2 regions of the Paenibacillus sp. MER 99-2 genome follow, and region 2 is predicted to be linked to the other one. Evidence: riboswitches for the same ligand, from Rfam matches in the RefSeq annotation. Region 2 holds a riboswitch; the other holds the start of a gene.
The links. A riboswitch is a leader RNA that binds a small molecule or an ion and turns the genes downstream of it on or off. The one in region 2 is predicted to bind glycine.

Region 1: it holds a riboswitch for glycine, as region 2 does, so the genes downstream of both, sdaAB (L-serine ammonia-lyase, iron-sulfur-dependent subunit beta) here and gcvT (glycine cleavage system aminomethyltransferase GcvT) in region 2, are expected to answer to the same signal.

The regions. Positions count from the first base shown of each region.
Region 1 is NZ_JAMAUZ010000005.1:178,783-194,999, reverse strand. It holds gene M3636_RS20960 (MFS transporter) at 1-1,106, shown strand, start outside; glycine riboswitch at 1,539-1,664, shown strand; glycine riboswitch at 1,669-1,803, shown strand; gene sdaAB (L-serine ammonia-lyase, iron-sulfur-dependent subunit beta) at 1,915-2,604, shown strand; gene sdaAA (L-serine ammonia-lyase, iron-sulfur-dependent, subunit alpha) at 2,594-3,514, shown strand; gene M3636_RS20945 (alpha-glycosidase) at 3,737-5,491, opposite strand; gene M3636_RS20940 (response regulator transcription factor) at 5,801-6,484, shown strand; gene M3636_RS20935 (sensor histidine kinase) at 6,481-8,025, shown strand; gene M3636_RS20930 (ABC transporter ATP-binding protein) at 8,098-9,012, shown strand; gene M3636_RS20925 (ABC transporter permease) at 9,009-9,719, shown strand; gene M3636_RS20920 (ABC transporter permease) at 9,720-10,454, shown strand; gene M3636_RS20915 (acyltransferase) at 10,673-11,236, opposite strand; gene M3636_RS20910 (acyltransferase family protein) at 11,284-12,423, opposite strand; gene M3636_RS20905 (PAS domain-containing hybrid sensor histidine kinase/response regulator) at 12,755-15,457, shown strand; gene M3636_RS20900 (L-lactate dehydrogenase) at 15,564-16,217, opposite strand, start outside.
Region 2 is NZ_JAMAUZ010000001.1:81,973-98,189, reverse strand. It holds gene M3636_RS00460 (mannitol-1-phosphate 5-dehydrogenase) at 1-1,121, opposite strand, end outside; gene M3636_RS00455 (PTS mannitol transporter subunit IIA) at 1,118-1,552, opposite strand; gene M3636_RS00450 (BglG family transcription antiterminator) at 1,558-3,651, opposite strand; gene M3636_RS00445 (PTS mannitol transporter subunit IIBC) at 3,692-5,146, opposite strand; gene gcvH (glycine cleavage system protein GcvH) at 5,657-6,049, opposite strand; glycine riboswitch at 6,391-6,514, shown strand; glycine riboswitch at 6,518-6,617, shown strand; gene gcvT (glycine cleavage system aminomethyltransferase GcvT) at 6,861-7,997, shown strand; gene gcvPA (aminomethyl-transferring glycine dehydrogenase subunit GcvPA) at 7,994-9,349, shown strand; gene gcvPB (aminomethyl-transferring glycine dehydrogenase subunit GcvPB) at 9,475-10,911, shown strand; gene ptsP (phosphoenolpyruvate--protein phosphotransferase) at 12,536-14,248, opposite strand; gene M3636_RS00415 (HPr family phosphocarrier protein) at 14,241-14,516, opposite strand; partial or broken gene M3636_RS00410 (glucose PTS transporter subunit IIA) at 14,596-15,559, opposite strand; gene glcT (glucose PTS transporter transcription antiterminator GlcT) at 15,814-16,217, opposite strand, start outside.

The DNA of each region.
Region 1 (16,217 bases), on a different contig from region 2:
CAGGGTTATGGATCATCTCGCCAATCGCTTCAGTATGCACCAAGTTCTGGTCAGGCAGTGTCATTGACCGCTACGATCAACGCCAGTTGATGATTGGGGCAGATATCATACGGGCATTGCTGGTCGCGACACTTCCCTTATTTTCAAATCTGTGGATGATGTATGCTGTGATGTTTCTGATTAGTATGTCGTCCTCGATATTTGTACCTTCTTCCCAGGTGTACATTACTCGGCTGGTACCGGCTGAGCGGCGTAAGCGATTCAATTCGATGCAGGCACTCATTAGCTCAGGAGCTTTTATTACGGGGCCTGCTGTAGCTGGCGTATTATTGTTCTATCTATCCCCCGCAGTAGCGATCTACGTGAATAGTGTTTCGTTTGCTGTGTCCGCTCTGATTCTTATGATGTTGCCGAAATTGGGTATAGGCGAGCAGCGTGGTGGGCCATCGAAATTGTCGCCGCGGATCATCGCTCAGGACTGGCAAGCCGTGCTAAGGTTTAGCCGCAAGAGTGGTTACGTTGTAGGGATTTACGTCATTTTTCAGATTGTTCTCGTCATTGGCATGTCGCTGGATGCACAGGAAGTCGTGTTTATTCGCCAGGTGATGAACTTGTCTGAATCTCAATACGGGGCATTGATGAGTGTTACTGGCGTCGGTTATCTAGTTGGTTCGCTGCTTGTCACCCTGTTTGCCAAACATATTCCGATCCGTCATATGATGGGGATCGGCGTGCTTATGGTTTCGCTTGGTTATTTCCTATTTGCACGTTCGTTTTCCTTCGAGCTTGCAGCGTTCGCCTTTATCTTGCTTGGGCTGTGCTCAGCACTTGCCAACACAGGCCTGATTACCTTTTACCAGAATAATATTCCGGTAGATCTAATGGGCAGGATGAGCAGTGTCATTGGACTGATGCTGAGCGCGCTTCAAGTGGCTTCTATTTTGATTGCAGGGGTAGTGGCAGAATATTTATCCCTTCGTCTTGTGTATACGGTTGTCTCAGCAGCCATGATGTTAGTGGCACTTATCTTATGGATCACCAGCTTGCTTCCTTCAAGAAGTTCGTATTATCAAGAGGCTGTGACGAAGAGTGCAACGATGAAGTAGGTTAGACTGATGCGGAGAACAACTGCAGAAGTGAAATGGCTCGACAAAAAAAGAAAGAAAGTAATAGTAAGTAAGTTGGGCATTGGTGTGTCCTATAGGGGAGAAGGTCTTGGACAGAAGGTTTTAGACAGAAGTTTGCCTTAACACCCGAACCATTGGACACACCTGAACATACATAGAATTAACAGCAGAGATGTAAACAAATGAATAAACATGAGTGCCGATGTGACAAAAGTTCACAGTAGATAACGCTTACATTTGATTTGAAGCTAACAAATCGTTAAGTTTATTGACATGAAACTTCCGGTCGATTAATCTTAATGAGTAAGAGTGTTTTTTCGTCGGATCACGATATGATTTAGCTTTAATGTCACTATTTTGAATCATAATTATCATCATTCTGATCTCATCAGAATAATTCCATACAGCGAATGATAACGAGCGGGAGAGACCTGAGTTGGCTAAGTAAGATGGCCTGCGATCAGGCACCGAAGGAGCAAGCTGCCTACGCACCCGGCGCGGCGGTTAATCTCTCAGGTAAATGTACCATCGTTGGACGCAACTCTGGAGAGTGCGCATGATGCGCCACCCAAGGGGTATATGATTAAACAGCTTGGTACAGTATGTGTAAGAACAAGGCATGCACTGTATCGACTGACGCTGTTGATCATGAAACTCTCAGGTATCGAGGACAGAGAGAGGGCTTAAGGCCTTCTTCTGTCCTTTTTTGATGTCATCATTCAGTAATAATGGAACGTTATGGTTAAGTATCTGGATGAACATGACGAATACAAATGGAGGGTTTTTGATGCGTTTTAAAGATGTTTTCTCAATTATTGGTCCATCCATGACGGGACCTTCAAGTTCACATACGGCTGGTGCGGCGAGACTTGGCAGAATTGCTCGTCAGTGGTTGGGTTGTACGCCGGAGCGCGCCCGGTTAACACTATACGGATCGTTTGCCGATACGTATCAAGGGCATGGCACAGATCTTGCGCTAATCGGCGGATTGCTTGATTATGCGACAGACGATCCGCGAATACCGGATGCTGAAGAGTATGCAGAGCAAGCGGGTATGGAGGTTGAGTTTTTCACAAGTGGCCTACCTGCTCCCCATCCCAATACGGTCAAAATTGAACTGTGGCACGGTGACCGTGAATGTTCATTGATTGGTGCGTCCATTGGGGGCGGCAGTGTGTCAGTGCATGCCTTGAATGATTTTCGCGTCCAGATCAGTGGGGAGTTCCCAACATTGGTGCTGCGTCATGCGGACAAAGCAGGGGTGCTTGCATCCGTGACGTCCACCATCAGTTCCTCAGGCGTGAACATCGGTTATATGCAGGTAGACCGGAAAGGTCGGGATGGTGAAGCATTGACTGCGATGGAGATGGATGGGGCGCCAGACCCGAATATGTTAAGCCGTTTGAAGTCGCTGGATCATGTGCTGGATATTCGTGTAATTGATTTGAAGAAGGGAGTGAGTCCAGATGCGATTTAAGCATTTGCATGAACTGAATACGATCTGCACGGCTGAATCCAAGACCATTGCTCAGTTAATGATTGAAGAACAAGTCCAAGAGACGAATACGCCGGAAGCAGATGTCGTGCAGCAGATGTCTGAATATTATCAGGTGATGAAGGAAGCGGTTCATAAAGGACTGAATGAAGATACAGTTTCGCGCAGTGGTCTGACTGGTGGAGACGGCAAGAGGATGGCGGAATACATTCGTAAAGGAGAGACTTGCTCAGGTGATGCTTCAGCACTTGCGATGGCATATGCCCTGTGTGTCTCTGAAGTCAATGCATCCATGGGGCGAATTGTTGCTACACCGACAGCGGGTTCGTGCGGCATTATTCCAGGTGTGTTCATCAGTTCACAAGAACGTTTTGGCTGGACTGACGAGCATCTGGTTAACGGACTGTTCTGTGCTGGGGCGATCGGATATGTTATTGCAAACAATTCGTTTATCTCTGGTGCTGAGGGTGGCTGTCAGGCTGAGGTAGGCTCCGCGATTGGTATGGCGGCGGGTGCTATGGTTGAGCTACGTGGAGGCACGCCGGAGCAGGTTGTTCATGCGGTAGGTTTGGCGTTAAAAAATACACTCGGTCTCATCTGCGATCCAGTCGCAGGTCTCGTCGAAATTCCTTGCATCGTCCGCAACGGACTGGGCGCTGTAACCGCTCTAGCCGCTGCTGATATGGCACTTGCTGGGGTGCGTAGCGCCATTCCATCGGACGAAGTGATTGATGTCATGCTTGAAGTGGGCAGTGCTATGCCAAGCAGGCACCGTGAGACGGCTCAAGGTGGACTGGCTCAGACCCCGACAGGACGCAAAATGATGGAGAAGCTTGCGAAACCGAAGGCAAAACGTGCTCCGGAACCAGAGTTAGAAACAGACGGGGCATAGGGTTCAACGTCAGAATAAAATTAAAATATGAAGAGGCGCCTAGCAGTGTAGTAACCTTCTGCTGGCGCCTCTTTGGCATAGATAGATCTGAAACGAAAAGCTGGCATAAGAGTAGTATTTGTATTGTGTAATATTCGTACCGCGTGCCAGTTACAGCACCCGGCGCGCGCAGTATTCTAGGTCACGCCAGACTTCTCGATGAAGTCTGGCACGAACCTTATATTACTCCAGAGCCATGCTTAATACTGCATATCCATAAGCCGGAAGCTCAATCGCAAGTATGCCATCCTCCAGTGCGATCCGGTGCTTCTCGCCAAACAGCTCATGCCAATCATCTGTACTCGTCTCCAGCTCAACGATGGCCGTTTCTTCTGAGCGATTGAACAGAATTAGAATGCGCTCTTCTTCATCCTGACGTTCCATGACAAGCTGGCTACCACCTTCGCGGGCTTGTAGGAATCGAATCGTACCTTCAGCACGCAGAGCAGGATGAGCGTGACGGAGCGCAATAAGTCTCTGATAAAAATCAAACAGGTCACGGTCTTGCTTCGCCTCATCCCATTCCATACATTTGCGACATCCAGGATCATGATCACCGTCTAGTCCAATCTCGTCTCCGTAATAGATACACGGTGCACCCATGAAACTAAATTGGAATAATGCAGCCAGCTTCATCTTCCGTTGATCCCCTTCACAGAGGGTAAGCAAGCGGGGTGTGTCGTGGCTATCTAATAAGTTAAAAGCGACCTCGCTCGCCTGATGAGGATAGCGGGATAATTGACGACCAATAGAATTAGCAAATTGCTCGGCATGCATTGTATTTTTGACAAAGAAATGATTGACCGCTTCGGTAAACGGATAGTTCATCGACGCATCGAACTGATCACCCTGTAGCCATGCAGACGATTCGTTCCACACTTCGCCAAGGATGTAGGCTTCCGGATTGGCAGCCTTCACAACCCGGCGGAAATCTCGCCAGAAGGCATCATCTACTTCATCGGCGACGTCGAGTCGCCAGCCATCGGTGCCTACCTCTTTGATCCAATACTCGGCAACCTCCAGCAAATAGGCTTTCACCTCGGGATTCTCTGTATTTAGCTTTGGCATATGGGCTTCGAAGCCAAAGGTCTCATACGTGGGAATGCCATCCTTCACATCCAGCGGAAACTCATGTATGTGGAACCAGTCCTTATATTTGGATTCTGCGCCGTTCTGCTGTACATCGACAAATGGTGCAAATGTCTTCCCGGCATGGTTGAATACCGCGTCCAGAATGACACGGATTTCACGCTCATGGCACAGCTTAACAAGCCGTTTAATGGTCTCTGCATCTCCAAAGTGCCGGTCTACCCGCATGTAATCTTCGGTGTCGTATTTATGATTGGTTGTCGCTTCGAAGATCGGTGTGAAATAAATCGCATTAATGCCAAGCTCGCTGAGATAATCGAGGTGATCAATGACGCCTTGTAGATCACCGCCGAAGAAATTAAACGGTGTCGGCTCGCCTCCCCAAGGCTCCACCTTCTCAGGATTAAGCTCAGCATTCCCATTTGCGAACCGTTCGGGGAAAATTTGATAAAACACGGCATCTTTCACCCAAGCAGGTGGCGTAAATACAGCACCTTCATGAATGTAGGGGAACTGAAACATTCGCCCCGGCTCATCGGGTTCTTCCTCTTGGAAGTCGGTTTCAGTCATCCAGATTTGTTCGGTTTCACTTTTGAGGAGAAAAGCGTATTTCAGACGGTGATAAGGAGGGCGTACTTGCCCTTCATAATAATCAAACATCGAGTCCGATGTATACTTCGTTAGAGGGATCAATTCTTTCGTTTGTTCCCAAGCGTATTTGTCCCCAGTCAGGGCGTGTACCTCGGTGAGGTCGTTCTTTTTGGCACGTAAACGCAAGCGAACGGTATCCTTGTCATAGGCATAAGCCCAATTGCGTTTGGTTTGATGATAGATGGCTTCCAGCAGCATAGTAAGTATCCTCCCGTCTTAACACAAGCGTATGTTGGCATGTTGGATCGTAATCCCTCGAATGTGGCTGATTACTCTGCATGATGCAGAGCATCACTTGTTTATGTAACATTTCCCAGATGAGTGATTAGGTTATAATGGAATGTAGAGGGACTCACTGTACCCCGATGTCATGAATTTGTACCCATTTAATTCAAGAAGCTTGCCCTGATCGTTCAGATCCAAGAGCTGAGAATGATTGGACAATCGCTAGGGCGCTTCAAATATATATTTAACCCAAAGGGTAAAGAAGGGAAACGAATCGAGCGTATGAAGCCGAAACTATTATACATTGAAGATGAGATCGAAATTGCGACATGGGTTAGAGCAGATCTGGAAGAACGTGAATATGAGGTCATCTGGTTGGAAAGTGGTGAAGGTGCAACGGAGGCTGCCAAAGGCTGCTCTCTGATTATTCTTGACGTCATGCTTCCGGGTCTGGATGGATTTACGGTAGGGCAGCGACTCAAAAAGGAACATCCTTCCATTCCAATTGTCATGCTCTCGGCTAGAACGTCTATTGACGATAAGCTGCATGGACTTGATTTTGCCGATGATTATGTCACGAAGCCTTTTCACCCGGACGAACTAGCCGCTAGAATAGAAGTCCAATTGCGTAAGGCTGGCACGAATATCACTGCGGATGAAGTTGTGAAGCTTGATCATCTGTCCATCTATGAGAAGGATAATCGGATTATGAATGAGCTTACGCAAGAGGAAGTCATTCTATCTGGGAAACAGTTTCATATTTTTGCGTACCTGCTCAGGCACATGGGCATGATTCGAACGAAGGAGCAAATCTATGAAGCGGTCTGGAATGAGTCCTATCTGGACGGAGACAAAACATTAATGGTACATATTCGTCATCTGCGCGAGAAATTGGAACGTGACCCAGCCAATCCGACCATCATTCAGACAATCCGTGGTGTCGGTTACCGCGTGAAGAAGCCATGACATGGTGGCGATTAGGCTCACGCGAAGGCAAGAAGCGACAAGAGCAGAAGTCTGTGAAAAAGAAAAAGCTCCGTTTCGGACGTTCCTTAATGTCCCGTTATATGTTTCTTATTTTGGCGGCCATTTTATTCGTGCCTGTCGTTCTTCCAATTACATCTATCATTTACGTGGTTGTGGTGAACAATAGTTATAACAATGATGCACCTTATGGTGACGTAAACCATATAAGCAATCTCTGGTCTAAAGAGGCAATGAGATTAGGCGATGCTACTTCAACCGAGATTGATCAACGGATCAAGCAGCTACATAGCAGGTATCCCAAGTCTTCCATGTACCGGGTGGATGAACGTGGGAATACAATCTTTATGTTAGCAGGCGAAGGCGTAACTCTGTCAGAAGTATCGTCAGGCGATACGGTCATGAAGACGCTGAGATGGACATTGGATGACGGAAAGAGCGTCGTGACGCAAGTTCCAACCGTGTGGGATGCGGCAACTACGTTGCAATTTATGAAGGAAGCGACGTATCGAGATCCGCTCACGGTGGTTTCTTTTATCGAAGGCGGCGATCAGGACAAGGGAAAAGGCTTCATGGTAATTGAAGTTCCTCGTTACTTGATGCAAAAACAACAAAATAACTGGCCGATGGAGCTCCTGTACTTAGGGCTATTCATGGCCATCATCTTTCTATTCTTCATTCTGATGTCGATTCTGTTCTTCGCTCGTATTCGCAAGCGGTTAGTCCGTTTACAGACGGCAATGATGGCGCCAGGCAAGGAAGGCATCCCGCTACCCGTTGATATCCGACGAGAGGATGAGATTGGGCAACTGGAGGAGTCGTTCAACGATATGATACGTCAGCTTACAGATAGTCGGCACCGGGAGAGAGAGGAAGAACAGCTGCGCAAACGTCTCATTGCGGGGCTTTCCCATGATCTTCGCACACCGTTGACGGTTATTCGAGGACATATGCACGCTCTGCACAAAGAGCAGCTAAGTCATACGGGCAATAATTCATTACTGCGCATGGAAGCGAAGATGGAGGATCTGGGTGGACTTATCGACAACATGTTATCCTATAACCTGCTGACGAGTGGAAAGTATACGTTGAAGCTGGAGGAGAAGGATATGCTGCGGATCGTCAGAGAAGTAGCTGCGGCATGGTATCCAGTATGGGAGAAGGAACAGTTCGATATCGACATTGATCTACCGGACGAGCCTCTACTCTGGCAGGTGGATGAACAGGGCATGCGCCGTATTCTCGATAATCTGTTTCAGAACATTGTTCGATATGCAGCAGTAGGCAAATATATTGGCATCTCGACAGAGCAGATTCAGGGACAGACGGCACTACTTATTCAGGATCATGGGCCAGGCATGCTGGAGGATACAGGTACGAAGGGGACTGGGCTTGGTCTATCCATCGTGGATCTGTTGGTTCGTGAGATGGGTCTCCGCAAGAAGGTGGACAGTTCAGCCGAAGGGGTTCGAATCTATCTCTATGGCGGCTCAGGAGTGAAAAGCGATAAAACTGATTTTTAAACTAAACTTAAACTTCAGATAACGTTGATTTTAACCTTGGCGGGTTACGATGTTATCCGAGGTGATTAAACAGTGAGTGATAACATTATTCAAACGGCTAATCTATGGAAAACATATCGTAATCGAGCAGCAGTACGTGAGCTTGACCTGAATATCAAAAAAGGAGATATTTACGGCTTCTTAGGTCCGAACGGTGCGGGCAAAACAACAACGATTCGCATGCTACTAGGCTTAATTAAGCCAACAAAGGGTGTTATTCGAATCTTCGACCAAGATATTCGCAAAGATCGCATGGACATTCTGCGGCGTATAGGATCACTTGTTGAGTACCCTTCGTACTATGGTCATCTGAATGCGGTGGAAAATCTGGAGGCATTGCGCCGGATTATTAACGTGCCGAAGTCGAGAATTGCAGAAGTTCTGTCCATCGTGGATCTGACTCGGGATGCCAAACGTCCAGTGAAGGGATATTCTCTGGGAATGAAGCAACGTCTGGGTATCGCGAGCGCCCTGTTGGGTGAGCCTGAGTTATTGATTTTGGACGAACCTACGAATGGGCTTGACCCGGCAGGTATTCAGGAAATTCGAGAGCTGATCAAACGCATGCCGCTGGAACACGGTATTACAGTTCTTGTATCCAGCCACTTATTGAGTGAAGTGGAGCAGATGGCGAGCAGAGTTGGCATTATCCGCGAGGGTAAGATGGTGCTGCAGGATACCATTGCTAATCTGCACAGTCAAACGGGCAGTTCTATTTGCCTGACGGTGTCCGAACCGGAAGACGCGATCAAGCTCGCTAGAGAGCAGGGGCAATTCGGTCAACGACAAGGTTCCGTGCTAACGTTCCCGTACATGGATAATAGCGCTATCGCATTATTAGTAAGACGTCTGGTTGAGCATGACCATGCCATCTATCGTGTAGAGGAACATCGCCAATCGTTGGAACACCTGTTTATGCGGGTGATTGGTGAGGGGGCGACCGTATGACGGGGCGTGCTTTATCATCGGATTGGCTTAAGATTCGTGGCAAGGGCATCTGGTTTCTTGTATTCCTCGCTCCGATTGGTCTTACACTGATGCAGGCGTTGAATTTTGGATTACGATTGGATTATCTAAAAGGTGTTTATGGCGGAAACCTATGGGAAGGTCTACTGGAGAATGTCATCGTCTTTGTACCCCTGGCGCTCATGTTAGGAGCAACCATTATTAGTTCCATGATGGCGAATGTGGAGCATGAACAGGGCTCATGGAAGCAACTGCTGGCATTACCCATTTCAAGACCAGCGGTGTACTTAGCTAAGTTCATTATGACATGTGTGCTGCTGATCATTTCTTGTTTACTGTTATCCATTGGTACTGTCGGGCTGGGATTGATCTTCGGGTTCGACCCAAGCGTGATTCCGTGGATATCCATTGTTAAATTAGGTATTCTGCCGCTGGCTGGTGCACTGCCCGTATTATCCGTGGAGCTATGGCTCACCATGGTTTCCAAGAATCAGGCTCTACCTGTAACGTTTGGGATTGTTCTCGCAGTGACGGGGATGTTTGCGCTGACGATATCACCACATTTTCCACTTGCTTGGTCGATGATGGCATGGAAAGGCTCCTTGATCTATCCTTCGTTGGGCTTAGGCGTAGGCATCTTGATTATGCTGATGGGTATGGTTCATTTCAGTCGGAAGGATGTGGCGTAGATGGGTTTTGCAACAACTTATTTCCGAATCCTATCTTCTGAACGATTGAAAATGGGCAAATCACCCATCTGGCTTCTGATTCTGCTGAGCCCGTTAATCGCGCTGCTCATTGGTCTGCTGGCAACGCCTTCGGGGCAATGGAAAGTGCTTATGAACACGATGGTGCTCCTACATGGCCTGCTGCTACTTCCAATTCTGACCGGCGTATTTACTTCGTTCGTTTGTCGGTTTGAACATTCTGGCGGAGGGTGGAAGCAGATGCTTGTCTTACCACTTACACGTACTGGTGTATATGCGGCCAAGCTCACCATTGTGTTGTTGCTCTTAGCGGGTACACAAGTGTTGCTATTTGCAGCCATTATGCTGGCAGGTCTCGTTCATGGTATAACAGAACCAATACCGTGGGGATTAATTGCGGGCAAGTTATCCCTTGGACTATTTGCCTGTGTGCCACTCGCTGCGCTACAACTGCTGGTCTCCTTGATCTGGAGCAGCTTTGCCGCACCACTCGCGCTGAACTTTGCTCTAACGGTACCGAATATTCTGATCGTGAACTCGGTGACATTTGGTCCATATTATCCGTGGGCACAGCCGGTCATTCTTATGGCGCCGATGGAAGGCGGGGGATTTGGAGCTTACAACGTTCCGCTGGCAACGATGCTGACGGTTGTTGGTGGAAGTGCCGTTCTTTTTATCCTCGCAGGTATTCTCTATTTCAAGAAAAAAGAGATCTGATGAAGTGTGCCCCCTTGCTCCTTCTCGGTATATATAAGTTCAACTAAAGAAGGTTTACACTTACCACTTCGATGACAGAATAACCTTCCGATCGCTGTTATCCCCAGATTTTTGGATTCTCTTATTCCAATAGAAATCCCCTTCAAGCACAGCGTTCAGATGTGATCTGCATGAATGCCTGAAGGGGATCTTTGTTTGTTATAGCACGAGTTTATTTGCTATCTTCTAATCCATCCGTCATGGATGGTTAATTCCCGAATGACTTTGGCAGGTGCTCCAGCCACAAGGGTGTTATCAGGAACATCCTTGGTGACGGTGCTTCCGGCAGCAACCACGGCATTTTTGCCAATCGTTACGCCAGGAAGAATGAGAGCACCTGTTCCAATCCAGGCATTATCCTGAATCGTTATCCGCTGTGCCATCTCACTCCCGTCATCCAGAGAATCGATTCGGTGGTATGCACTATCGAATATACTTGTGCGCGGTCCAATCATCACATTGTTACCAATGACAACCTCTATATTGGCGGCTATTCCTACGCCTGCGTTAATCAGTACATCGTCTCCAATGGTTAGACGTGCTCCTTTGACCACTGTTAGCTGGGTTCCCCAAGGTTTCCCTATGATGTTAAGTCGTTTACCTACCTGCAGTTCTCCCGATTTGTTCAGATACACTTTGCCTCGTATTCTCGGCAGTAATCCAAGTGTAGGTTGTATTTTCCCGAACACAGCCCATCCCCGCATCTTGCCATACGCAATCTTCACCTTGTTCGGAAATACCATGTTCAACTTCATCCCTTCTGAAGGTTTATCCAAATTCAAATCTAAGCTTAGGCAGGTACTTCTCCTGTTGTGCTGCGCTCCACCTGAACAGGAGTAGCGCTTCGTCCCTTCCCAATCTGACCGACCACGAATTTTCCAACGCGAACGCGATTGAGTAAATACACCGTGATGATGGAGAACGTGAGAGCTCCTAGGAACAGAACCGGAATCGTGAAATACCCTAATGATAAGGAGGCGGCTTGTAGTAACTGTGCCATCAGATGAAGGTAGAGCCAGTGAACAAGATAGATCCCGAAGGAGTAGTCACTGATAAGAAGTAAACTTCGTGGAACACGTTGAAGTCGGCTTGCGAATTGGTATAGCCCGAAGAAGAGAAAAGTCGTGAGCAAGAGCATATCAATCCGCTTGGAATCAGAGACAGGAATGATTTCGCTATGGTACAAGAATAATACGATTCCCATCAGAACCAATGGAAGCGTGCTGACCCATACTTTATGTTTGGCAAGAAGGGCTTTGAACTGTTCTATATTTCGACCACAGTAGTAGGCGAGTGAGAAGTAAAATAACCAGCCGACAAAAGGCAACCAATTAAAGCTACTCCAGATGATGCCGGATAGCGGAATACTTTCAATTTTGCCTACGAAATTAAAAAATCCAAGATAAGCGACATTAATGATAAATGATACGGTGATTACAGTTAAAGGATTCCATTGATCGAGGAACTTTTTGAACAGGTAGAACAGTATGTAGAATTGAAAGATAATCACTACGAAATATCCGTGGAATCCTGCCAGAAAGATATGTTGGAATAACACGCTGGGTAGGCTTCCGAAGCTCCGATTCTCCGCGTCAAGAAATCCGGATACAGCAAGTCCGCTGTAAATTCCGCTGAATATAAGAAATGGAATGAAGATGTACTTGAACCGTTTGAGGAGGAATCCCTTTCGGATTCCGTCGCGGTATGAGTAGGAGAGTAGGAGAATGGAGATGAAGACAAACATTGGGGTGCCGAATTTGAGAAGAAGGTTCAGACTATCCAAAATGTTTCTTCCAATGACATGCGAAGAATTCAACAGGTCGGTATAAAACTTGGTGGAGAAACCGATCGAGTGTGTGAGTACGATGGCTAGACATGAGATGCTTCGGAGAAAATAAATTTCAATTAATTTCTCTTTTTTCACAGACATATGCACATCCTTTTTTTGTATCCATTATAACTTGTTTGATACAAAATGTATCGTTATATTTGTATAAAATTGGAACAATCTTTTCTTGATTGATTTACGTCTGTATACCAAATGATAGTGCATTGAGAGAATTTCCATTTTTTTAAAGAGAGGTTTTGAGAATTTAAGGCGAGATATTAATCCAAAAAATATTGGAATCTGTTAAAATAAAAAAAGCTGTTTCTAGGCGGGTTTACATGGTTATTCGAGGGTAAGCCTAGTTATAATTACAGTGTTATATTTCGTTGTTATAAGAAGATTTAGGCTAAGAAAAGAGGGGTAAGCCTTGGAAATGAATAAAACGGAAACCCTAAAACGCATTATTTCTGAGGGAAGTTCACACCAATCCTTGTTTTTTAACCACCCGGATGCCATCTATGTTATGGATATCCATGGAAACTATATTGATGCTAATCCCTCCGTTGAGCGGATTTCAGGACACACACTTGAAGACTTGATTCGCATGAACCGGGAACATCTATGTCCGCCAGAGAGCGAGAAATCACGTCAACAATGTATTGATGAAGTATTGGCTGGACGTTCAGTCAGTAACTCTCTCAAGTTCTATCATAGAGATGGCTCGCTGAGACAGGCGGATATTACTTATGTGCCGATCACGTCAGAAGGAGAAGTCGTGGGCATATATGGAATTGCCAAAGATGTAACTGAGATCATGGAAGTGGAGCGTAAGTTACATGAGACCCAGGAAAAGTATCAGATTCTTGCGGATCATGCACAGGATCTCATTACGAAATGTTCGCTAGATGGAGAATTGCTGTATGTGTCTCCCTCGGTGTATCCTTTGCTTGGCTATCGACCAGAAGAGGTGATGGGCAAGTCCTTCAAAGACTACTGTTACCCAGGGGATTACCCAGATCCATTAGATGTATCCGCAATCGGCAATGGATGCACGATGCGTGTGATGCACAAAAAAGGGCACTACATCTGGATGGAGACGTTGGCGAAGCCGGTATCAGGCAGAGAAGGTGAAGATACGCAGGTTGTAAGTATCAGCCGAGATATTACACAGCATAAGGATGCAGATCGGCGCTTAAGAGAGAGTCGTCAGCGGTACAAATCGTTATTTGAACATGCGCCAGCGGCCGTGTATTCGTTGGATCTGGAAGGTAGATATAGTTCGGTCAACCGTAATCTTGTTCAATTGCTCAATATTCCGCGTGGTGAATTGATTGGGCGATCCTTTCTGAACAATTTAGACAAAAACGAAGTGCAGAATGGTAAAACCTACTTTGAACTAGTAAAGCAGGGAAAGCCACAGCACTATGAGACATGTGTCGTCAATGCTAGAGGTAGACAGATCGATGTATCCATCATGAATGTGCCTATCATTGTGGATCAGGAATTGGTCGGTGTATACGGTATTTTATCTGACATCACAGAGCGAAAAGAATATACCGAACGGATTCAAGAGCTTAGCAAGCAGCACACGCTGATTCTGAATTCGGTCACGGAAGGCATCTATGGTCTGGATGCAGATGGAATAACGATGTTTATGAATCCCGCAGCGGCATCGATGTTTGGTTATGAAGTGAAGGAGCTTGTGGGGAAAAGCTCGCATCCGATCATGCACCATTCTCGTGCAGACGGAAGTTATTTCCCAATAGAAGAGTGTCCTATTCATATGACTGTAATGGATGGGCAGCGGCGCTTGATCAAAGAGGATGTATTCTGGCGTAAGGATGGAAGCAGCTTCTTGGTGGAATACCAGGTGACGCCAATTATAGATCAAGGTCAGATTCAAGGAGCCGTTGTCGTATTCAACGATGTCACTGGCGAACGTGAAATTGTACGTGCCAAGGAGACAGCGGAATTGGCGGCTCAGGCTAAGTCCGAATTCTTGTCTATGGTGAGCCATGAGATTCGTACACCGATGAATGGGATCGTGGGCATGACAGAATTACTAATCGGGACGGATCTATCTGAGGAACAGCGTGAGTATGCCCAGATTATACAGGAGAGCGGCGACGCATTGCTCAATATCCTCAATGATATTCTGGATTTCAGCAAGCTGGAATCTGGCAAGATGGCGTTAGCTTACGAACCCTTCTCGCTACGCAAAATGTTAGAGCAGGTGGCGGAGCTGTTCAAGCCTCGCGCGGATGAGAAGCAACTAAAGATCAGATATCGTCTCAACCCTAGCATTCCAGAATTCATGGTCGGTGATGCGATGCGTATTAGACAGATCCTCGTGAACCTTGTTAGTAATGCACTCAAGTTTACGGACCAGGGAAGTATTGATGTCACAGTAGACATTATTAAGGGACGCAGACCTGAATCCAGCGTGCTTGATTTTGCTGTTAAGGACACGGGTATCGGTATTCCCGCTGATAAGCTGGATCAGTTGTTCCAGTCATTCTCCCAATTGCATCCGGTTATTAATCGGAAGTATGGAGGTACAGGGCTTGGACTTGTTATCTCGAAACGTCTCGTCGAGATTATGGGCGGAAGCATCAGCGTAGAGAGTGAGGAAGAAGAAGGTTCTACCTTCCGGTTCGCCGTCCCTGCCACAAGTGTCGATGTACCGGAAGAGGAAGCCGCACGCCAATTCTCACATGATCGTACACGTCAAGGTGACAAGGTGCCGATCAGTATATTAGTTGCTGAGGATCATCCGGTGAATCGGAAGATTTTGACTGAATATCTAGAGAAGCTTGGATACAAGCCAGATGTATGTACGAATGGTGTCGAAGCGATTGAGGCCATCTCTCAGAAAACCTATGATATTGTACTGATGGACATTCAAATGCCTGTCATGGATGGGCTTAAAGCGACGGATCTTGTCCACCGATTGATTCCACAAGATCGTATTCCAACGATTATTGCGGTCACGGGCAATTCGAAACGGGAGGATAAGGAGGCTTGTCTAGAGATCGGCATGCGCGACTTTATCAGCAAGCCTGTTATGCTCAGTGAGTTGAAGAGGGTGCTCCAGCAATGGGGACCAACCGATCAGCCGCAGCTTGCACCTAATTGAAGTGAGATCAAGTTTTAATTAAACTTGTATAGATACGCATAGATAAAGACGCCAGTGCATTCCTCTCGGGAATGGTCACTGGCGTCTTTGGTTACTTTTCACCAAGTTATACCATGGTAAGGCGATCTATACTTCCAGATAATACAGCGCAGGAGCGTTCGAATTTCTCGCGTTCGGATGCATCCAGATTCAATTCGATGATCTCTTGGATGCCATTGCCACCGATAATCGCGGGAACGCCCGCACAGACATTATTCTGTCCGTACTCTCCCTCTAGAATCGCGGAGACGGCGATAATCTTATGCTCGTCATTGAGGATGGAGCGTGTGATATGAGCAAGTGCATTACCGATGCCAAACTGGGTAGAGCCTTTGCGAGTGAAAATCTCCCAGCCGGCGTCCTTCGTTTTACGAGCGATATCTTCCAGATCGAGATGTTTGAAACGATCTTTGTGCTGCTCCATAATGTGCAGGATCGGCTTGCCGCCAATGGTAACGTGCGACCAAGCAACAAACTGTGATTCTCCATGCTCACCTAGAGCATAACCGTGCACACTGCGGGGATCAATGGAGAAGACCTCGGACAACAGTGTTTTGAGTCTGGAGGAATCGATGGAAGTCCCTGTGCCGATGACGTGTTCGCGTGGAAGACCTGACAGCTTCCATACCATATAAGTTACTATGTCAACCGGGTTCGCTGCGACGACAAAAATCCCGCTGAAACCACTTTCCATGATAGGGACGACAATATCTTTGGCGAT
Region 2 (16,217 bases):
GCTTGTTTAAGTACCGGATGATGCTCATCCATGGACGTATAATGCTGCAGTGCAGCAGCAATCCCCTTCTGACGAATCATGTCCTGCAGTTCAACAGCTTCCGGATCATCGGAAACATCGAATTTGCAAGCTGCGGCCATGCCCATAGCCAGATAAGTTGTTTCCGTTCCATCCGCATATGCAAGAAGAGCCGGGCGAACCAGACGATCATTCGGGGACAGCTTGCGCAGCGGGGAACGACCAACACGAGTAACCTCATCCGTGATATACGGGTTGACGAACCGTCCCAATATTTTCAAAATATACTGCTCATGCTCTTCCGGATTGAATCCAAATCGCTTCACCAGCACTTCTCCGGTTTCCTGCAAAGCACCATATACAATGGATTTTACTTTTTCATCGGCGATAGCCTTCTGAATGGTGTCATACCCGTGCACGTTACCAATATACGCAGCAACGCAGTGTCCTGTATTTACAGTGAACAGCTTGCGTTCGATATACGGCTCCAGCTCATCAACATATACAATGCCCTCAACCGGTTTGAATGCAGGAGCCATCTGAGAACGATCCACCACCCATTCATAAAAAGGCTCCACCTGTACATGCAATGGATCTTCATGGTGCTGAATAGGTACAATCCGGTCTACAGCCGAATCGGGAAAATAAATGTACTGATCCGCAAGTGAGCGTACTTGCTCATCAAGCAGAGCATATACATGCTCTTTCAGTTGCGTACTGGCTCCAATTGCATTTTCACATGCAATAATATGAAGAGGTTTCTGAACAAGATCCGAGTGAAGTCTCGCCTTAAGCCCCTTGGCAATGCCTGGTGCAATATATTTCAGCACACCCACACCAACTGCAGTTGTAATCAGATCTGCTTCCACAACCGTTTGGGCAACCGTCTCCAACTGGGTTCCATCGATTGCGTTTACACCCGTAACGGTCTCCTGATCCTTACTCTCGTTAGCCAGTTCCACCGTATACTGTCCTCGTTGCTGTAGAGCCGATACCAATTCCTGATTCACATCTGAGAAAATAACCTCGTATCCTGCACGAGACAGTATTAACCCGATAAATCCGCGTCCTATGTTACCTGCGCCAAAGTGTAAGGCCTTCATAGTTCCATTTCACTTTCCAGAATAGCAATAACTTCTTCCGCTGTTTTGGCTAGACGCAGAGCCTCCATATTTTCATCCTCAGCACAGATTACTGCAATGCTAGTCAGGATCTCCATATGTTCCCCACCTTGAGCCGCAATACCAATCACCATATAAGCTTTTTCCTCGCCAAAATCCACACCTTCTGGATATTGAATGACTGAGATACCTGTGGATAAAATGAATGATTTAGATTCCTTCGTACCGTGCGGGATCGCAAGGCCATTTCCTACATAAGTTGAAACAATCTCTTCACGCTCAATCATTTTCTCGATGTAATCAGCGGTAATATGACCCGCATCCTTCAAAATCTGTCCTGCCATACGAATCGCTTCGTATTTATCCTGAGCCTTCGCATTCATAATGACTTTATCTGTTGTTAAAATACTCATAATGGTTAACCTCCAATTTCGGTTTTACTGCGATAGAATCCAACGAGTTCCTTGGACAGGTAATGAATGAGTTCATCCCTGACTCCCTTTTCCAGCAATGTAATCATTTCTTCCTGCAATAACAGTGCGCTGATCTCACTAAGAACCTCCAAGCTTTCCTTGGATAATTCTCTCGGGCCCAGCATCAAGAGAACATGGGTAACTCCTGCCGGATCAGCTGACGTACGAAGGAGCGGCTCCGTGAGCTGGAAGAGACTGATCGACGGACGATAGATTCCCTCACTGCGTGTATGAAACAGCGCAAGTGTTGTACCCGGAATCTTCTGACTCCCTACTGCTTCACGTTCCTCCAACCGTTTCGCGATTTCCTCTGGTTCCTTCAGCACCCCGGATCCATGAAGTACGTTGCACATCGCATACACCGTTTTATAGAAACCGGCACCTTGATTGTCCAGCGGGTAGACCTGAAACTTGCCAATGATTCGGACGATTTCAATCAGAGTGGCTTCCATTCCGTCTGGATCCGAGTAATGACTTGGCGTCTGGGTTTCTGTTTCCCTTGACTTGTTATGCTGTCGTTGTAACGTTGTTGTTCTAATAAAATGACGCAGATGTTCACTCTCTTCTGCTGTAAGCAGTGGACTCACTTTGTAGTACTGATGCTCATCCATCGGCAGATCAACAGTGGATAACACCAGATCGTATTGATCCGTTGGAATCCGGGTAGCTTCATACCAGGAGACGCTGTCTATAATTCGAATCTCGGGAAACTCCTTCGTCAGTCGGCTGGACAGCATGCGTGATGAACCAATTCCGCTTGTACAGACAATGATCGCCCTGATTTCCCGTTTTAATGTGCGTAATCTCTCGATGGATGCTCCAAAGTGCATGACTAGAAAACCAATTTCCTCATCGGGAACATCTATACCTGGCCAAGCCTGGTACACGGATTTTTTGACATCTTCGAACAGTGAATCATAATCCTTGCGAATCTGCTGCAGTAGTGGATTACGGATCATCTGTTGTCCTTCAATACGTTCCATTACAGGTGCCATATGCCCAATCAGACCTTCACGAAGCATACGATCCTCATGAAAGGCATAATGGGTTCTCGCCTGCATCTGATCAATCAATGAATGTACCCTATCGAGTAGAATCAAGTCGTCTATTGGCAACAGCCTTGAAGAGTGTATCCTCTGCTCTGTCTCAATTAATAATCTGTGAAAATAAGCCTGCTCATCTTGGGAAAACGTCAGCCCTAGCTGGGTAGATAGTACGCCGCACAATCGGGATGCCATATAAGGCGGAACCTTCATCTCATCCTGCTCCGCAACGTCATCTCTCGCTTTCTCACGTGGAGAAAGACGACCAATGCCAAAGCCTTTACGAATACGTACAACCGCAACGGATAATTGAATCAGCAGTTTCATATATTGCCGTTCCGGGATGTTCTCCAGCCATTCGATATCTGGTTGCCATAATGCATTTTCGACTGTAAGCACATCACCATGCCCAATCATATTCAGCAACTTCTGGTTTACGATGGAGCCCCCTTGTTCAGGCTGTCTTCCGAACAGATCGGACTCATCCAGAAATTCCAGAGCAAGCGCAGCTATGGCAGTACGATGAATCGTCTCATTTCCGTTAATCTTGACTCCATATCCACGTCTGCGAACCAGCTTTAGTCCAGCCTGACGAATCCGTGACTCCAGATCATCGAGATCATTGGTCACCGTTGATACTGTCACTTTCAGATCTGAAGCTAGTGCAAGCAGCTTTACAGGTTCCGACTCATCCAGCAAAATACAAAGCATGAAGAGCTTACGCTCTTCCGGCGTAAACTCAATAGATTCCTTACCCTCTAATTGCTGGCGCAATACGGCCAGATTACCGGAACCGGCATCAATTCGAATACCGGTTCCTGATTTTTTTTCAAGCCTCATGCCCAAAGGTTCCAGCCACTGTTCAATCATCTGAAGCTCTCGGTGAACTGTTCGCGTACTAACTTTGACTTCAACGGCGATCTCACCAGCAGTGACTTCTTGTGGATGCTCCAGCAGAAACTCCACGATTTCACGTTGTCTTTTGGTAATACTCATATCTCTAGCCTCCGGCTCAGAGAAGACGAATGCGTCCGATTTATTTCAGTCGTTCAACGAGCGCATCGTATTCCGGGCTTTTTAGGAAGTTGTCAATGGATATATGTTCTGCGTTTGGTGCAACGGAACGGGCACGATCGGTTAATGTTTTCTGTGTGATAACCACATCTGCATCCTGCGGGATCTCACTGATGGCGGTATTGGTCACCGCAACGTCAATCCCTTCCGCCTTCATTTTCTTACGCAGAATGGAAGCGCCCATTGCACTTGATCCCATGCCTGCGTCACAAGAGAAGACGATTTTTCTCACATCTGTCTTCACTGTAGAAGCAGTACGATCCGCAACTTTGTTTTCTTCACCGCCATTAGCCGTAATTGCAGCATTTGGCGTAGTTCCTTGACTCTTCATATCCTTCATTCGGCTGGATGCAGCCTCCAGATCTTCGTCCTTTTGTTTACCGGTTTTCAGCAATACTGCTGCAATCAGGAAGGATACTACCGCTGCTACAAGCACCCCTGCAAGCATAGGAAGATATCCGCCTTTTGGTGTTAGAGCGAAATAAGCGAGAATACTACCTGGTGATGGTGCTGACACCAATCCTGCTCCAGTAAGCATAAATGTTAATGTACCCGCAACACCGCCGCCAATTGCGGCAAGAATTAGAATCGGTCTCATCAGAATGTAAGGGAAGTAAATTTCATGTATTCCCCCGAAGAAATGAATAACAACCGCACCTGGTGCAGAAGACTTAGCCATACCCCGTCCGAAGAAGCAGTAAGCAAGCAGAATACCCAGTCCCGGACCCGGGTTGGATTCAAGCATGTATAATACAGATTGCCCTAATTCTCTTGCCTGATCTGTTGCAATCGGTGTGAGAATTCCGTGGTTGATCGCATTGTTCAGGAACAATACTTTACCCGGTTCAATGATCAGGTTAACCAGTGGCAACAAGCCCAGATTCACTAACCCCTGTACTCCGGCAGATAATACTTTACTAACTGCTTCTATAGCAGGCCCGATGCCCACGAGAGCAGCAATCCCCAAGATTCCACCTATAATACCTGCGGAGAAGTTGTTAACCAGCATTTCAAATCCAGCTTTAATTTTACCCTCGATGGATTTATCAAACTTCTTGATGATCCATGCTGCCAGCGGTCCGGCAATCATCGCTCCGAGGAACATCGGAATATCGCTACCCACGATGACTCCTATGGTCATTATGGCACCCAGGACACCACCCCGTTGTCCATGTACCATTGTTCCGCCTGTGTAACCAATTAATAGTGGGAGCAAGTAGTTTATTATCGGTCCCACAAGCTGTTCTATCGTCGCATTTGGATACCAGCCTGTTGGAATGAACAGAGCCGTAATTAATCCCCAGGCGATAAAGGCGCCCATATTCGGCATGACCATACCACTCAGGAATCGGCCAAAACGCTGTACACCTACCCGTAGCCCACCTTTAGAATTGGACGTTTGGTCCAAATTACTCATTGTTATATCCTCCTTGGATCAAGTCATTATGATAATGAAAGGGGTATCATTTTGCCCCTGCTGCAATCCTAAGCGAGAATGCTCTCCTGTTCAATAAAATGAAAGCGTACTTTCGTCATGAACAATGATGACAACATTAGGTTATGTAATCATAGTTCGTCTATGCATAATGGCTGGATACGTTGATACACAAGGATTTTTTCGCCTATGACTTATGTCACTTTCAGAAGCAATTTCTGATCCAGAACTGGATTCAATCAGACAATTAACAACCAAAATCAGTGTGAGTTATCATTCCCAACAATCCTCAGAGAGCACAAAAAACCTGTGCAAGCATCTGGCTCACACAGGTTAAAATGATATAAAGCAACACTCTATATGTTATTAAATGAGTCCATTTATAACCACTAAAGGTTGATTTTTGATCTATATCTGGCTGCGTTTGCAGCACCAAATAAGATATTATGAAATCGATTCAAACATATGTTAATAAGTCCATTTCAGAACATATTATTCTTCCGTGTGTTTGCGATAAGCATCCGCGTTCATCAGCTTGGATAAGGCTACACTCAAATCGCCATCCACCCGGATCTCAATCATCCATCCTTCTTCATAAGGAGAGCTATTCACAAGCTCTGGTGAGTCTTGCAACGCATCATTGATCGCAATAATGGAGCCACTCACAGGTGAAAATAAATCCGAAACCGTTTTGACGGATTCAATCGTACCAATACTTTCTTCCGCTTGTACACTGGATTCAAGATCAGGCAATTCAACAAACACAATGTCACCCAGCTGATGCTGTGCGAACTCGGTAATACCAATACGTACAGTATCCTCCCCTACGGTCTGCACCCATTCGTGCTCTTCACTGTACAGGAAATCACTTTTCAATTCGCTCATCGATATCCGCCTCGCTTTTCATTAATGAGTGCATGCGTTCTTTGGCCAAATCCCTTTCCCCAGAACATAGCGTATGATATTTTCGAATCAAATGTCAAGATACCTTACAATTTGTTCATATTTTCTGATCAAAAGCGAGATCATCTAAATACGAACTTACATATACTAGTTATTATTGGAATAGTAAGCGCACTCTTTTTATTTAAACGAACATTAAATTGCATATAAGCTTAAATTATTCGTCTTTCTTTGAAATCAGATGACATTGTTCTTGACATCAGCAGGCAATTCGCGTATTAATGAAAGGAGTAAAACTGTTTTCGTTGTGTGCAATATCGCGGATGAATGTAAAGGGAGAGATTACCCAAGCATCTGGATCTGGATGTTCATGCGGTAACGCCGAAGGAGTAAACCACCCGACAAGCGGGCGGTGAATCTCTCAGGCAAAAGGACTTTTACGGGACGCAACTCTGGAGAGCATCTACCCGCCCGGTACGGGCGTTAAGATCACCCAAGGGGAAACCTGCTGCATTGGCGGCGGGGTAACTCTCAGGTACCAAGGACAGAGCCTAAGAATACAGCGTGCTTCTGGCATGCAGTTTCTTTGGCCTGTCCTTTTCCTTTTTCCCAAAAAAGATAAACACAGCAACCAAACCGTGCAGCATAACCGGATCTCAGAAGTACGATTTTACGTACGATTTATATTCATTACTCAAAATACTTATACCACTCTAATAACGATCATGCCTATTCAACATTAATCCATATGCAGCACATTCAGCCGCTTGACGGCTAATGAAGAGGTGATTTGATGTCCGATTTACTTAGAACTCCACTCTTTCCCTTATATCAACAGTACGAAGGCGTACGTTGCATTGACTTTGGTGGCTGGGAGCTTCCGGTACAGTTTAGCGGAATTCAGAAGGAACACGAAGCAGTTCGTGAACGTGCAGGGCTGTTTGATGTATCCCATATGGGCGAATTCACCGTACAAGGTGAACAAGCGGAGGCTTTTTTGCAGCACATGACCACCAATGACGTAACCGCACTTGTTCCGGGTCAGGCACAATATACGTTGATGTGTTATCCCGATGGCGGTGTGGTCGATGATCTACTGGTGTATAAACTGGAGGAACAGCACTATATGTTAGTTGTTAATGCCTCCAACATCGATAAGGATTGGGCATGGCTAGTGGAACATCTCGCCCCTGGGGTAACCATGACAAATGACTCCAAGCAGACTGCTCTTCTAGCACTGCAAGGTCCATTGTCTGTTGATATTCTCCAAAAAGTTACGGACATTGATGTAGCTACCATTGAGCTGTTTCGTTTTGTACAGGATACGGAAGTATGCGGTGTAAAATTGCTGTTATCCCGCACTGGATATACCGGCGAAGATGGCTTTGAGCTGTATGTTCCAGCAGATCACGCAGCTACAGTGTGGAATGGATTGATGCAGGCAGGGGAAGAACACGGATTGGTTCCGGCTGGACTTGGTGCACGGGACACCCTGCGCTTTGAGGCAAAATTGCCATTGTACGGGCAGGAACTGTCACCCACGATCTCCCCGCTGGAGGCAGGTGTTGGCATGTTTGTGAAACTGAATTCCGGACCTTTTATCGGACACGACGTTTTATCACAGCAAAAAAATGACGGGACTGCTCGCAAATTAGTCGGCATCGAAGTGCTGGAGCGCGGGATTCCACGTCCCCATTACCCTCTCTACGCAGATGGTGTACAGATTGGTGAAGTAACGACAGGCACACAATCACCTACGCTAAAAAGGAATCTTGGGCTAGCCCTTATTGACAGCAAATATGCTGCACTAGGTACGCCACTGGAGATTGAGATTCGCGGCAAAAAGCTAAAAGCCGAGGTCGTAAAGACCCCTTTTCATAAACGGACACGCACGCCTAAGACACCTACTCAAGGAGCTGATCAAGCATGACCAAGCACCGTTACATTCCTATGACCGAGCAGGATCAGAGCGCTATGCTGGCAACAGTTGGTGTGGAAACGATCGAAGACCTCTTCCGAGATATCCCGCAGGAGATTCGTTATCAGGGTGAGTTACCCGTATCCTCTCGGCTAGATGAATATGCACTTACGCGTCATATGTCCAAACAAGCTGGTGCCAATGCCAACTTCGAGACACACGCAAGTTTTCTGGGTGCAGGCATCTACGACCACCATATACCTTCTGTCATCAATCATGTGATCTCCCGTTCGGAATTCTATACTGCATATACACCGTACCAACCTGAAATTAGTCAAGGCGAGCTTCAAGCGATATTTGAGTTTCAATCATACATCTGCGAATTGACAGGCATGGCCGTTGCCAATGCAAGTATGTATGACGGTGCCACCGCTTTTGCAGAAGCAGGGAATTTGGCAGCAGCAGCTACTCGCCGTAAACAATTGATCGTATCTCGTACCGTTCATCCGGAAGCACGTCAGGTACTGAAAGCCTATGCTCATGGTCTAAGTCTGGAGATCGTCGAGATCGGGTATCAAAATGGCGTAACTGACTGGGATGCCTTACAAGCCGCCATCTCGGAAGACACGGCAGCAGTCATGATTCAAAGCCCAAACTTCTTCGGTGCCATTGAACCTATCCAGCAAGCAGCTGACCTAGCTCATGCACACAAAAGCCTGCTTGTAGTAAGTGCGAATCCACTTTCACTAGGATTGTTAGAGGCTCCTGGGAAGCTTGGCGCTGACATTGTTGTCGGTGACGCTCAACCTTTGGGGATCGCCGCATCTCTCGGCGGACCAACATGTGGATATTTTGCTGTATCACAGGCTCATATGCGCCGTATTCCTGGTCGAATTGTAGGTCAGACGACTGACCGTAACGGCAAACGTGGCTTCGTACTAACACTACAGGCACGCGAACAGCATATCCGCCGGGAAAAGGCGACGTCTAACATTTGTTCCAACCAAGCATTGCTTGCACTGAGCGCATCCGTATACATGTCTACAATGGGAAGACAGGGCATGATCGATGTAGCGGATCTCAATTTGCAGAAGAGTCATTATGCACTTGAAGTGTTCAAAGCTATACCTGGTGTAAAAGCAACCTTCAACGCACCAACGTTTAACGAGTTTGTCATTCAGTTGCCTGAAGGAACAAACGTCGATGCCCTGCAACTAGAGTTGCTGGATAAAGGTTTTATCGGTGGATACGAACTCGGTCGGGATTATCCTGAACTTGCTGGACATATGTTACTCGCAGTAACGGAGCGACGCACCAAGGAAGAAATTGACGAATTCGCACGAGCATTGGAGGGATCGTTGTGACTCAAGAAACGAAGACAGCAACAGGACAAACCGAGTTAACGCATTCTAGTACATCTTCGCTAAGCACCGACACAGAATCAAAGAGTTCAGCATCGACAGCATCTCCCGCTCCTGAGCAAACACTCATATTTGAACTGAGCAGCCCTGGACGTGTGGCTTATTCCCTACCAGAATGTGATGTGCCTCGCCAAGATCCCGGAGCTTTGATTCCCCGGGAAATGCTGCGGGCAGAAGCGGCTGCGTTACCAGAAGTATTTGAAGTCGATGTCATTCGTCACTATACAGCTCTCTCCCTTCGTAACTTCGGCGTAGATAACGGGTTTTACCCGCTCGGCTCCTGCACGATGAAATACAATCCCAAAATCAATGAGGATGTTGCACGCTACAGTGGATTCGCCAAAATCCACCCATATCAGCATGAGTCTAGTGTTCAAGGTGCTCTTGAGCTGCTGTATACGCTGCAAAATGACCTTGCTGGTCTGACCGGCATGGATGCCGTGACTCTACAACCAGCTGCCGGCGCACATGGCGAATGGACGGGGCTCATGATGATTCGAGCCTACCATGAAAGTCGTGGTGAAGTACGTACCAAAGTCATCGTGCCTGATTCATCCCATGGTACAAATCCAGCTAGTGCAACAGTTGCCGGGTTCGAAACTGTAACCATTCCTTCCCGTGCTGATGGTCTTGTTGACCTGGATGCACTCCGCGGGGCAGTGGGTAATGACACGGCTGCATTAATGCTTACCAATCCTAATACGCTTGGTCTGTTCGAGAAGGATATCCAGGAGATTGCTTCCATTGTGCATGAGGCAGGCGGATTGTTGTATTATGATGGTGCTAATTCCAATGCCATTATGGGCATTACCCGTCCGGGAGACATGGGCTTCGATGTCGTACATCTGAACTTGCACAAAACGATGAGTACCCCACATGGTGGTGGTGGCCCTGGTGCTGGCCCTGTCGGTGTGAAAAGCCGTCTCGTGCCGTACCTGCCTAAACCGATGGTAATCAAAAACGATCAAGGCCTTTATGCTCTGGATTATGAAGGCGATCAATCCATTGGACGTGTCAAAGCGTACTATGGCAACTTTGGCATCTTGGTACGTGCTTATGCTTACATGCGCACATATGGCCCTGAGGGACTTCGACGTGTATCCGAATGTGCTGTGCTTAATGCAAATTACATGATGGCACGACTGGCACCATATTATGAGATTCCATATCCAGGTGTATGTAAACATGAATTTGTGATGTCCGGCCGCGGGTTGAAGCAATATGGTGTTCGGACATTGGACGTTGCCAAACGGTTGCTTGATTTTGGCTATCATCCACCAACTGTGTATTTCCCACTCAATGTGGAGGAATGCATCATGATTGAGCCTACCGAGACCGAAAGCAAAGAAACGCTTGATGGATTCATCGATACGATGATCCGCATTGCGAAGGAAGCGGAAGAAACACCTGAATTAGTTCTTAACGCCCCTTACGGCACACCGGTAACTCGTCTGGACGAAACAACCGCTGCTCGTAAACCTGTATTGAACTGTGCTTGCAGTTAGGACGTTCTTGAATCTTACTTGAATTTGTGTGTAATCACACTTGAGGGTATCTTTCAGTGAGTTTTCGGTGAGTTTTCTCAGTGGCTTTTCAGTGGCTTTTCAGTGGCTTTTCAGTGGCTTCCCAGTAGCATCTTAGAAAATTCTCAGGAAATTCTCACTGCCTTTCCGCCATACTGCGCCTTCGTCACGATCTCTTGACTTAGCCGATACGCTTGTGAGTAAGCTTCCTGGCTTGGAACGAAAATGTGGCACAATCTGCTGCTTACGGAACGATAATTCGGCAAAACCTGCTCCTTTCGGGTTATAGAATGTACCCTGAGTAAATCATTGTTCTCACAAAAGCTCTTGCGGGATTGGACATCCGCAAGAGCTTTTGTGTTGCTTTTCTTTTACGTGCGCCATTGTTGGTGCTCAATTGTTCTTCCCCTTCTTACGGTTACTATTGAGCCGCTCTATTGCTTTCCCCTTCTTACGGTTACTATTGGTGCTGCTCAATTGTTTTTCCCTTCTTACGGTTACTATTGTTTAGCGCCACATTTCTGTTAAAACATTTCTTGAACTCAAGTAAACTGTAACAAACCTTTGGCGGAGTCTATAGTGCTGGAGTCTAGATTCGCTTACGAATCACATGGTGGCGTTCGTCGTAGTTGCCGAAACTCCATATTGATTGATGCCTGTGACGGATAGCGCTGACCCAGAAGATGTTCTGAGGAATCCATGACACTTTATTTGGTCTCCAGGCTTACTTTTTCAATTCTTAGGAACACCAGACACGTTATTCCCCGAAATTCCCGCCATTATAATGAAAAACAGCTTATATTCTCCGAAATAACGTGTCACAGGTTCTTTAAATTTCTGAGGGCGCTTCAAACCCCAGAATAAGGCGTCTCAGATTCTTTAGAGCTGAGAGCCTATTACTCACCTCCTAGTAGTTCATGCTTGGAACCTAGAACTTGGAACTTGCACTCAACACTTAGCACTTAGCACTTAGCTTTAACTCTTAACTATTCGCACTTTTGCTCTTAGCACTTGAACTTGCAGTTGGTTCTTGGTTCTTGGTTCTTGGTTCTTGGTTCTTGGTTCTTGGTTCTTGGTTCTTGGTTCTCGGTTCTCGGTTCTCGGAACTTAGCCTAGCTATCAGCACTTTTAACTCTTAGCACCTACTCCGGCTCCTGCACTTGCACTTGCACTTGCACTTGCACTTGCACTTGTACTTGTACTTGGCCTTGCACTTGCACTTGGTCTTGCCATTAGCTCTCAACATTTACACTTAATTTTCAGCACCTGTCACTCTAGACCAGTTATCTTGGCACCTACATCTACATCTACATCTACATCTACACCGCACTTAGCTCTCTCCCTTACAAAAGGCACAGTTTAGCTTATGAAGGACGCATTCCGTATTCATGCACTAAAAAGTCCCAACTCGCAATTTCAAGAATACAGTCCCCTTCAGTTTTCAGACTGAGGTTTAAATCCAGACTAACCTCCAACGCAACAATTCCCTGCTTAAATCAAAAAAAGCCGGTATCCACTGGTTAAGTAGATACCGGCAACATGCTGCTAGTAGCAGCTTTAATCGGAAAAAGAAGACCTTTAAGCTCCGGAGGAAACCCCGGCAAAATTACGCTTGAATGCTTTGAACCAATTCAACGACTTGTTCAGCCGTTTGCATATCCAATGCTTTTGCAGCCAATTCCTGCATGTCCGCACGGGACAATTTCGTGATTTGGCTACGTGCTGGCAGAATGGATGTTGCGCTCATGCTGAACTCATCGAGTCCAAGACCGAGCAGCAATGGAATAGCGGTTTCGTCTCCCGCCATTTCTCCACACATGCCAACCCATTTTCCTTCGCGGTGAGCTGCATCAATGACCATTTTAACCAAGCGCAAGATCGCAGGGTTGTATGGTTGATACAGGTAAGATACACGTTCGTTCATACGGTCAGCAGCCATCGTGTATTGAATCAGATCGTTCGTTCCGATACTGAAGAAATCCACTTCTTTAGCAAACTGATCCGCGAGAACTGCAGTCGAAGGAATTTCGACCATGATTCCAAGTTGGATGCTGTCTGAAACTGCGATACCTTCAGCAACGAGCTCCTCCTTCTCTTCGAGCAGGACAGCTTTTGCTTCACGGAATTCACCCAGTGTTGCGATCATTGGGAACATGACACGCAAGTTACCATGCACGCTTGCACGCAACAATGCACGCAATTGTGTACGGAAGATATCCAGGCGATCCAGACACAGACGAACTGCGCGGAAGCCGAGGAATGGGTTCATTTCTTTTGGCAGATCCAGGTATGGAAGCTCTTTGTCTCCACCGATATCGAGTGTACGAACAACGACAGGTTTGCCTTCCATTTTTTCCAATACAGCTTTGTAAGCATTATACTGGATGTCCTCAGAAGGAAGTTTGTCTCTGCCCATGTACAAGAACTCAGTACGATACAGACCTACAGCTTCTCCACCGTTCTCTAGAACGCCAGCAACATCATTCGGAGTACCAATATTTGCTGCGAGTTCCACATGAACGTTATCCACAGTTACGGTTGGCTCGTCACGCAGTTTTCTCCACTCCGCACGTTGTGCGTCATACTGCTCCTGTTTGGCGCGGTATTCAGCAACAACCTCGTCTGTAGGATTAACCAAGACATGACCATCCAGCCCGTCCACAATAATCAGATCGCCTTGTTTCGCTTGAGCCAGAATGTCTTTTGTTCCAACGACAGCTGGGATTTCAAGCGAGCGCGCCATGATTGCGGAGTGAGAAGTACGTCCACCAATGTTTGTTGCAAAACCTTTAACGAATTGGCGATTCAGTTGAGCCGTGTCGGAAGGAGTCAGATCCTCCGCAAGCACGATCACTTCTTCATTGATCTCAGCCGGACTCATGAAGTCGATACCAAGCAAGTGATTTAGCACACGTTTGGTAACGTCGCGCATATCTGCTGCACGTTCTTGAAGATATGCACTCTTCATGTTCTCGAACATGGAGATAAATTGAGATGCCGTTTCATTCAATGCATATTCTGCATTAATCATGTTATCGGCAATACTAGCTTTAACCGGATCTATCAATTCCGGGTCATTCAGAATGAGCAAATGCGAAGCAAAAATCTCAGCTTTTTTCTCGCCAAGCTCTTGTAAAGTACGCTCTTTGATCGCCTCAAGCTCAGCCTGGGATTTACCCAGAGCTGAGTCGAGTTTCGCGATCTCTGCGTCAACGTCGTTAATTTGGCGTTTTTCTACAGAGTAATCAGGATGCTCCAAGATAAACGCCTTGGCGATAGCAATACCCGCCGAAGCCGCGATCCCGGAAACATTAAGCATTAATTTCGCCCAGCCCTTCGTTAACCATAACGTCAGTCAAAGCTTGAAGCGCTTCTGCTTCGCCTTCACCTTCAACGATGATGCTGATTGTGTCACCTTGCTCCAAACCAAGGGAAAGAACGCCCAGGATGGATTTCAATGTTACTTTTTTACCGTTAGCTTCTGCAAAGGATTCTGCACCTTTGAATTTGTTTGCTGTATTTACCAAGGCTGTCGCCGGACGTGCGTGGATACCATCTTCGTCTGTAATTCTGAATGTTTGTTGCATTACAATCATCTCACTTTCGCAATTTGTTTTTTTAGGCATTGCATATATTTACACTTGCTTGCCATCATCGTAACACTTCTTATTTTATCTCAATGATTGGCTGATCGCCAATCTTCAGCACGCCACTCTTCTTGAGAGTGACTGTAGAGCCTACTGGCAGGTTGGTGAAAATGACTGGTGAGATAATCGATGGAGCGTTCGCTTTCACATACTCCAGATCGACTTCCATAATCGGCTGTCCTGCCGATACCAAGTCTCCTTCCTGAACAAGCACGTTGAGGCCAAGACCTTTCAGCTTCACCGTGTTAACACCTATATGAACAAGCACTTCCTTACCACCGTTAGACATAATGGCTACGGCATGTTTGCTTGGAAATACATTAAACACTTTACCATACACAGGCGATGTTATCGTTCCATCATGTGGCAGAATTGCGAATCCGTCACCTGTCATTTTCTCGGCAAATACCGGATCAGGTACATTCGTAATATCCAGCAGCTCCCCATTAGCTGGCATGACGATATCTTCTGCAACAATACGTTCACCTTGCTCTCCTTGCGCCTTCTCTTCATCTGGCGTTGGCTTCACATCAGCAGCCGAATTTGGAACAAGTGTACGTCCTGCGATAATGTCTTGCATTTGAGATTTAATCGTATCTGAACGTGTACCGAAGATGGCATGTACATTATTACCCACTTCTAGCACGCCAAATGCACCCAATTGCTTCAAACGATCTTTATTTACATTCGATTTCTCATTCACTTCAATTCGCAAGCGAGTAATACATGCATCCAGATGTTTGATGTTTTGTTGTCCACCAAATGCAGCAAGAATATTATGCGGTAGGTCGTCTATCAAACCCGCACCTCCGCCCGCTGTAGTTTCCATGGTTACTTCTTCACATCCTGGCATCTTGAGATTGAATTGCGAATGATCAACCGGAGGCCAAACAAGAACGAGAATTCTAGTGGTTCTGTGAATCCTGTCAGAATGAGGTCAGCGTTGCCGAACCCCATATGCCTGCTACGTACTTTTTGTACTCCAGTATTGGTGCGAGCAAGGGGACACAAAAAAAGCATGAATTAATAAAGGAATCGAACTAACCTTTTCGGGTATAGCATACCCGGGTTAAGGTAAGAACAATCACACTTTAATAACTCATGCCTGATCGAGTCAGTAACACGTCGCTTATGTTATTCAATTGCTTGATTACGGAAATTATTGTAGCATCACTTTAATTGCAGTGCAAGCCTTTACAGGTAAATTCCCAAAAACTATTCCACATGTGGGAATATATCACTTCTTCTCTTCTTCTTTCCTCTGATACAACCGCTGAAGATGAATGGTAAGATAACCTACTTCTGCTGGATACACAGGCAGATTCAGCCTTTTCTCCATCACTTTCGTCAGCTTCCATGCAAGCGAGTACATTTCAGGGTATTCCAACTTCAAAAGAGAATCCAATTTGTGAAGCTCTTCGACTTTGTCTCCACGACGAATACGCTCTAGAGCAAACCGCAGATGCGTTAATAAACGGGAATAATCCAGCGATTCCGTTTCAAATGAGTAGTCCAATTGCTTCGAGACAAGGCTCACGAGATCCGTAATTAATTGAGAATGCTCTCGCACTTGGGATATGTTCTGGTTCGTCATAGCGCTATAGATATGAAGGGCAATAAACCCGATCTCATCCATCCCCA